DNA from 2 places in the Cocleimonas sp. KMM 6892 genome. Region 2 is predicted to be linked to the other one. Evidence: riboswitches for the same ligand, from Rfam matches in the RefSeq annotation. Region 2 holds a riboswitch; the other holds the start of a gene.
The links. A riboswitch is a leader RNA that binds a small molecule or an ion and turns the genes downstream of it on or off. The one in region 2 is predicted to bind thiamine pyrophosphate.
Positions count from the first base shown of each region.

Region 1: linked by a shared signal. The riboswitch ahead of thiC (phosphomethylpyrimidine synthase ThiC) and the one ahead of thiB (thiamine ABC transporter substrate binding subunit) in region 2 are both predicted to bind thiamine pyrophosphate.

Region 1 is NZ_JAPFBV010000006.1:72,061-76,494, forward strand. It holds gene OO007_RS16065 (glucokinase) at 107-1,081, shown strand; gene OO007_RS16070 (hypothetical protein) at 1,241-1,750, opposite strand; TPP riboswitch at 1,958-2,096, shown strand; gene thiC (phosphomethylpyrimidine synthase ThiC) at 2,166-4,058, shown strand; gene OO007_RS16080 (FAD-dependent oxidoreductase) at 4,101-4,434, shown strand, end outside.
Region 2 is NZ_JAPFBV010000007.1:69,029-73,462, reverse strand. It holds gene thiP (thiamine/thiamine pyrophosphate ABC transporter permease) at 1-679, opposite strand, end outside; gene thiB (thiamine ABC transporter substrate binding subunit) at 709-1,722, opposite strand; TPP riboswitch at 1,772-1,882, opposite strand; gene OO007_RS17915 (TlpA family protein disulfide reductase) at 2,001-2,480, opposite strand; gene OO007_RS17910 (HAD-IA family hydrolase) at 2,622-3,296, shown strand; gene OO007_RS17905 (MotA/TolQ/ExbB proton channel family protein) at 3,528-4,434, shown strand, end outside.

The sequences.
Region 1 (4,434 bases), on a different contig from region 2:
GTAGGGGGGTGTCATTTGTTGTTAGTTGTTAGTTGTTAATTGTTTTAGTTGTTTTAGTTGTTTTAGTTGTTTTAGTTGTAAAGAGTAAAGCTATGGATCTTGAAATATGAATGCAAAAGCAAAGTCTAAGCTCCCCGCAAATAAGCGAGTGATTGCCGATATCGGTGGCACCAATGCACGTTTTGCATTGCTAACCAGTAATAAGTTTATTCAAAATGAAAAGGTGTTGGCAGTCGGTGATTATCCTGATTTCGCATCAGCTTATAAGGATTATTTACAGCAGGTTAACAACCCTCAAGTACTCGAAGCAGCGATTGCCATTGCTAATCCTATTGATGGTGATCGTATTAAAATGACAAACCACGATTGGGACTTTTCGATTGAACAAACACGGCAAGACTTATCCCTCGATTCTTTAGTCTTCAAGAATGATTTTGAAGCACTGGCTCTGTCGATTCCACATTTAGCGCGTGAAGATTGCCATCAAATAGGCAGCGGCGAAATCAAACAGGATGCGCCAATTGGTATTCTAGGTCCTGGTACGGGTCTTGGTGTTGCGGGGTTAATATTTTCGGGTGAAGAATGGCTACCATTAGCGGGAGAAGGTGGGCACGTAAGCTTAAGTCCAACGACTCAACGTGAGTGTCAGATACTAGAAACGTGTTGGAAGGAATTTCAGCATGTATCTGCAGAACGATTGATTTCCGGTAGCGGCTTACAACGCCTCTATCTGGCTATCTGTGAGCTTGACCAAGTAGATGCAAAACCGGATTTAACCCCGAAAGATATCTCCCAATATGCGCTTGATCAAACGAATAAACAGTGCGAGGAAACGTTGGAAGTCTTCTGCGCGTTACTCGGTGTAGTGGCAGGAAATCTTGCCTTAACATTGGGAGCCAAAGGGGGCATTTATATCGGTGGAGGGATAATTCCGAAGCTTGGCAGCTATTTTGACAATTCTCTCTTTAGAGAGCGTTTTGAATCCAAAGGCCGTTTTAAGGATTACTTAAAAGATATTCCAGTCTTTGTCATCAAGTCTGAACATCCTGCCTTGGTGGGTATCAGTCAGGTTTTTGATTGATGCGCTTACTTCTACTTCAAAATCCAATCCAAATCCAAATCCAAATCCAAACTCAAACCCCTGAACGATTCACTCGTTAGCTAATTACCCCCCCAAAAAAAGGCCTCAAAGGTGGGGGGTGCCATTTTTACTATGCGCTTAAATATATGTTTCAAACACTTACTTCAGCGATGCTTTAGACCTTGGTAAATTCAATAATAACGCCACCACAATCAAAATTACCGGCAGAATAAATACAGTCAAGGTATCACCGAGTTCTATCTGTTTGGCATTTGCCGCAAGCTCAGCCGGCATATTGGCAAAACTTTTTTCTATCGCATTTTGTTTGTACATGAACTTGACCCAGGCTAAAGCAATTACGATAAGGCCAAAAATATTAAACAGCTTGCGACCACTGTCTAATTTTTTTATCAGTTTAATCCCGATATAAAGCGCTCCTAAGGCAGTAAGCAGGGAAGTGATAGAGAGCGCTATAGTGTATTTGTCTTTGGATGAAAGCGGGCCAGTATCTCCAGAAGCGGCTTGTAAAACCACAATAGTTATTAAACTGAAAACGGTAGCGACAAGAAAAAACACACCAACGAATGCGATAAGAAAACCCAGTGTTCGCGGAATTTCACTGTGTTTTTTTAATGTGGACTTTGACTCTGAATCTCTGGAATTACTCATAAATTTTTTTTCGCAACCAGCAATTAATTACACACATCTTATCGGCTTTTTCAAAATATAGCCTCTCTTTTTAGTTGTAATAAAATCAAACATATAAGTAATAAGAAATAAGAATTATTCTAAGAAAAACGACTTATTTTTCACTAAATGAGATTATTTGTCCCAATAATTAGTTTGACAGAGGTTTATATGAGCTGTTAATGTCCGTATCACTTGTCGGGGTGTTCACCCCTTTATGATTATTTTTCCGTCTTTACGGGAAATATAATGAAGGGATGAGCTGAGATTTTTACCCGTTGCACCTGATACGGTTCATACCGTCGTAGGAAACAAGAAGATAGTATTTTCAACTACCAAATTGGCAGTGAATTTCTAATCCGACAGGTAATTTTTTAATTAAACTGTTGGAGGAAGAATGCTTAAATCTGCGAAAGCTATACCCGCTAGTATTGTCACTAGTGTCACTCGTGAACCACTCTCTGGTTCTAAAAAAATCTATGTAAGCAACGAAGCAAATACCTTTAAAGTCGCTATGCGTCATATCGAGTTGAGCCCGACCTTATTGCGTGGTTCAGGCGATACTGCAGAATATGAGGAAAATGAGCCGGTTCGTGTTTACGATACATCGGGTCCCTATACCGATCCTTCGATTGATATTGATCTTAATAAAGGCTTACCAAAGTTTCGCAAAGACTGGATAGATGCGCGCAACGATACGGTGCAATTAGAAAACTTCAGTTCAGATTTTACCAATCAACGTTTGATCGATGAGCTTGATATCGAGCCTTTTGAAAACAAGCCAAAACCACGTATTGCCGCAGAAGGCAAAAACGTATCGCAGATGCATTACGCTCGTCAAGGCATCATTACTCCGGAAATGGAGTACATTGCGATTCGTGAAAATCTGGGGCGTGCATCAATCCCGCAAGATCAAATTGCCGAATTGACAGCAAAAGGATTGCCTAAAGAAATCACGGCTGAATTCGTGCGCAAAGAGATTGCAGAAGGGCGTGCGGTTATGCCGATGAATATCAACCACCCAGAATTAGAGCCAATGATTATTGGTCGTAATTTTTTGGTGAAAATCAACGCGAATATCGGTAACTCCGCATTAGGCTCATCGATCGATGAAGAAGTTGAGAAGATGGTGTGGTCTACCCGTTGGGGTGGCGATACCGTGATGGATTTATCGACCGGTAAAAATATTCACGAAACGCGCGAATGGATCATCCGTAATTCTCCCGTTCCTATAGGTACAGTGCCAATCTACCAGGCTTTGGAAAAAGTAAAAGGGATTGCAGAAGACCTGACTTGGGAATTATTCCGCGACACACTTATCGAGCAAGCGGAGCAGGGCGTCAGCTACTTTACAATTCACGCAGGTGTGTTGCTTGAATACGTTCCATTAACGGCTAATCGTGTGACTGGCATCGTTTCTCGTGGTGGTTCTATCATGGCTAAATGGTGTTTGGCGCATCACAAAGAAAACTTCCTTTACACACACTTTGACGACATCTGTGAAATCATGAAAGCCTATGATGTAACGTTTTCGCTGGGTGATGGTTTACGCCCCGGTTCTATCGCTGATGCAAACGATGCAGCCCAGTTTGGCGAGTTAAAAACGCTGGGTGAACTGACCCAAAAGGCGTGGAAACATGATGTTCAAGTGATGATCGAAGGCCCAGGTCATGTACCTATGGATAAAATCAAAGCGAATATGGATGAGCAACTGCATCACTGTTACGAAGCGCCTTTTTACACCTTAGGTCCTTTAGTGACTGATATTGCGCCGGGTTACGATCACATCACATCGGGTATCGGTGCGGCTCAAATCGGTTGGTACGGCACAGCGATGTTGTGTTACGTGACGCCTAAAGAGCATTTAGGACTGCCCAATAAAGATGATGTTAAAACCGGGATTATCACCTACAAGATTGCAGCTCATGCGGCTGATTTAGCTAAAGGGCATCCAAACTCACAAGTGCGTGATGATGCGATGTCTAAAGCGCGTTTCGAATTCCGCTGGGAAGATCAGTTCAATATCGGTTTAGACCCTGATACTGCACGCGCTTATCACGATGCAACCCTGCCTAAAGAGTCCGCTAAAGTGGCACATTTCTGCTCTATGTGTGGACCCAAGTTCTGTTCGATGAAGATCACACAAGAGGTACGTGATCAATACGGAACAGGCAGTGAGTATGCAAAACAGCAGGAAGCTGCGGCAGTAGGGATGCAGGAAAAGTCGATTGAATTTGTTAAATTGGGCAGTGAAATTTACAAGCCCGATTTTAATGAAGCTAATAGCTAATCCCAAATTATCAAACTCTATTCCTAAGGTTTAAACGTTTAGATGAAAATAGCAATTATTGGTGCGGGTTTAGCAGGTCGTGTATTGGCATGGCGGCTAAATGAATGTAATCAGGATATAGAAATTACCCTGATCGACCAACATGATCGCCATCATAAAGGCACAGGTCTAGTTGCCGCAGCAATGATTGCTCCTTTTACAGAAGCAGTTACAACCGAAGCCATTACGCAACATTTAGGCGTTAGGTCTTATGAGTTATGGGCGAAATGGTTAGTTGAATTAGAGAGTACAACCCATCAGAAAGTGAGTTTCAATCAGCAAGGAACGTTAGTGGTTTCGCACACTCAAGACGACGCTAGCTGGCAACGGTTTCAGG
Region 2 (4,434 bases):
CAGGATCAAAATCAAATCGTAAAGACTGGTAAATGGCGACTTCTAAGGTGGTGCTCTTAGGACCACCACCGAGGGTTAACACGACGGCAAAACTTGTTAAGCACAACATGAAAACTAATAGCGCAACACTGGGTAAACTCTCGCGTAACGCAGGCCATTCGATATGTTTCCATTGCTGGAAGCTATTAAATTTTAATTGTGAAGCGATACGCCAATGCTGTTCAGGAATTTGATTCCAGACAGGCAAGAATAAACGTACAGCGAGCGGTAAATTGAAAAACACATGAGCCAGTAAAATCCCCAAAAGTCCATATAGGTTTGAGCCAATAGGTAGCCAGCCGGATTTTCCGTAAACTGTAATGATTCCAATGACTGCAACAACGGCTGGAACGATTAAAGGCAGCCCAAATAAACTAAGAAAGAAAGAGCGTAAGGGGAAGTTTGGATAACGCGCAAAAGCTCGGGATACGATGATCGCCAAAGCGATGCTTAGCAGTGTCGAGAGGAGTGCTTGCCATAAGCTGAAAAATAAAACTCGGCGAATATAGCTGCTGTTCCATATCTCACTCAAGCTCGCTGTTTGCTCGCCGGAAAGCGTGCCGCTAGCCAAAAACAGACTAAATAAAGGCACCGTGATAAAAGCAATGACCAACAGCGCAACAAAGATTCCGGCTTTCATGGTTTGTATCGATTATCTAACTGGATAATTTATTGAGCTAAAGCATTCAACCATTCACTAACCCATGCTTTACGGTTTTTATTCACCTCATCGCTTGAGAAAATAAGGGCTGGTTCTGGATCAATAAGGGTATTAAATGCTTCTGGTAATTCAGATTTGGCCAGTGCAGCGGGATACATCCAATTCGTTGTTGGAATGATTTTCTGGAATGTTTCGCCTTGAATAAAGCTCAGGAACTTCTTTGCCAGTAATTTGTTTTTACTCGCAGCGATCATTCCGGCTACTTCAATTTGCTGGTAATGACCTTCTGAAAATTTAGCGGCGGCAAAGTTGTTCTTTTCTTCAGCAATCATGTGATATGCAGGTGAGGTGGTGTAGCTTAAAACCAATGGTGCTTCGTCTTTTAAGAATAAACCGTATGCTTCGCTCCATCCTTTACTGACAGTCACAATACGCGGCGCTAGTTTTTCCCATGCTTCTGCGGCTTTATCGCCGTAGACTTTTTTTACCCACAATAATAAGCCTAAACCCGGGGTGCTGGTTCTTGGGTCTTGAATCAAAATCTTCGGTGAGTCTGGGTTTTCAATCAGTGCTTTAAGACTGGTAGGTGGATTCTTTAACTTGTCTTTGTCATAAACAAAAGCAAAGTAGCCGAAGTCGTAAGGGATAAAATGTGAATTTGTCCATTTTTCAGGCAGTGTCGAATTTTCAAGCGCCATTTCGTGTGGGGCAAAGTATCCAGTTGCTTCTGCATTCGCCATTAAATTGGTATCTAAACCCAAAACAATATCGGCTTTGGTGTGTCTGCCTTCGAGCTTCAATCGGCTCAGCAAGGAAACACCGTCTTCTAAAGCAACATAATTTAATGTGCAGTTACAAACTTCTTCAAAAGCTTTTTTGACTTTGGGACCTGGTCCCCAGTCACTGGTAAATGAATCGTAGGTGTAAACATTGAGTGTCGGTTTATCTGCTGATTCGGCTGAAATAGCAGGAATAGATATTGATAACAGCGTGAAACAAATTAAAGAATAGAAAAATCGCACGAAAGGGTCTCCAATAAAAACGGAGAGATGCAGAAGTTTTAAACTGGGTAAACAGCTTCAACTCACATCCCTACGCCGGTACTAACCGGTTCAGGTTCATCGGATCGGTTTTGAAACCTCTCAGCCGTTTGAATGTTGCGCGGCACTCCGTTGAGTTGTTGTAACTATATGTCTAAGTCGTTGATCGAGCAAGTATCCCTATACTATGACAATAAAAAATTGTGCCCATAAAAAAAGCCTTCGATATCGAAGGCTTTTCTAAACTTAAACGAGTTTCGTTATTTTGTTGTATCAACAACTTGAGCTGTTTCCTGCCCAGAATTCTGGGTAATAAACTTCTCTAATGAAGAAATAGCAACAATACCTGGTTGGGCTGCGACTAGTTTTCCTTCTGGATCAAATAGAATAAAAGTTGGAGTGCCTTGAAGTGATTCACCAATGCTTTGCTCCATCCAGATATTCATTTCTACGTAGTTAGTTACCAGGTTGGTGAATTTCATGTCGTATTCTGCGATGAAATCTTCAGCATCTTCAATGCCTCTTACGCCATCAAGAGTGACACCTATGATACGTGCATTTTTAAGCTTTCCATCAAATTCAACCATTTCTGGCATATGACTGCGACATGCAGAACAGCTTGATTCCCAAATCTCTAGGATCGTCCACTTATCTTTTCCAATGTGGTTGTTGATTGAATCTTGCTTACCATTCATATCGGTGAATGCAAATGCATTACTACCAATGATTAGAGCTCCCAACAGCACACTCTTTAATGCTGTCCCAAATATTTTATTTGCTAATGAAAGTCGTATCACAGACAATTTCCTCGTTATATAAATATGTTAACAATACATATTCAATTTTAAATTAAACTTAATTAAAGATGATTTGTGAATTAGATGGCTAAATTAGACAACAGTTCAAAAATATCCAGTGTGCTATTCGATTTAGATGGAACGCTATTGGATACCGCTCCAGACATGACAAATGCCCTAAACCTTCTTTTAGCAGAAGAGGATAAAGCACCTCTAACTACTGCGTTTTGTAGAGATTTCGTATCGCATGGATCGGTTGCGATGGTCACTCTAGGTTTTGGAGAACAACAAAATCCAGATGAATTCGAACGTCGTCGTCTCCGTTTCCTGCATTTATACGAGAGAAACCTGTGTTTGGATACAAAACTTTTCGAAGGGATGGATGAAGTGTTGCTTTTTCTCGAAGAAAACTACATTCGATGGGGTATTGTGACAAATAAACCGGCGTTCTTAACGAATCCATTATTAGAACAGTTGAAGTTATCTCAACGAGCCTGTAGCGTTATTTCGGGTGATACGATTCCTGAAAGAAAGCCAGACCCGGCACCGCTTTATTTAGCAGCCAGTCAATGCGGTAGTCTCGCGACTGAATGTATTTATGTCGGTGATGCCGAACGTGATATTCAAGCGGGCAATCGCGCTAATATGCAAACATTGATTGCGAGTTATGGCTATATCGATGATTCGCAAACACCGGTTAACTGGGGAGCAAACGGCGTAATTGAATATCCTGATGAAATTCTACCCTGGCTTAACTAACTGGGCTTAGGTTTTCTCTGATTAAATACTTTTTTAATAAAGAGTTTTTAGTTAGAGAAAAAATAACAACTATGCACTTAAGTGTTTGATAATTCATTTTTATTTTTATCTGTTGTTTTCTTTGTTGAAGAAAATCCGCTAAAAAGATAATGACTAATATTTGAGCAAATTGTCATGGCGTGTCATTATAGCCGCCAGTCAAATGCTGTGATCCTGGGGGAAGGGCAAACAATGAATATTGGTAAAAGCAGTGCAAAGAGTACATTAATTCAGGTTGTCATTTTTTTAATCGCTTTCGCGTTATTGATTCTTTATAAAAAAGACACAATCGTCGGCATGTACGCATCTGGCGAAATTAGTAAAATCGGCATGATTATCAACGGCATTATCTTTGCCTTGTTCTTTGTCGGTATGTTAAGGATAGTCTTAGTGCTATTTCGCTACATTAACGAGCAAAGAGTGCTCTTTCAGCTGACTGAATACCTAAAAGAAAATGCTCAAGACCCAACCGCAAGACTGCAACAAAATTCTTTGGCTGTTAATCGTTATAAGGCGATTCGCTGGTTAGCCAAGCAAGGCTCACCGATCAATCAGGAAGCGTTGGCATCAAGTTCTAATGCGCACGAGAATTCACGTTTAACCTTAATCCGCTTTGTCCACAGCACATTAATTTTAGCGGGTGTTTTTGGTACCGTTGTTTCGTTATCGATGGCGCTAATCGGCGCGGCTGGTTTGCTTAATTCGCCTGAAGGTGTGAAAGAAATGGGCGCTATTATCAGTGGCATGTCATCTGCACTAAGCTCTACCATTACGGCAATTGTGTGCTTCTTTGTGTTTGCCTATTTTTATCTTCGTTTAAATGATGCGCGCATTCAGTTGTTAACTCAGATTGAAGACATGACCAGCATGTATCTGATCCCAAGTGTTTCTCACACTCAAGAGGGGATGATCAATAAAGTCGCAGAGCTAACCAATGCATTGAATAAAGCGGCAGAAAAGCTCTTGATGGTTGAAGATAGGTTTATGCTCGCTGGAGACCGTTTACAATTAGCTGTTAATGACTTACATGGACAAGTAAAAGGTTCGAGTCTTGATGATATTAAAGATTTGATACGAAAAGGTTTTCACTTGTCCGAGC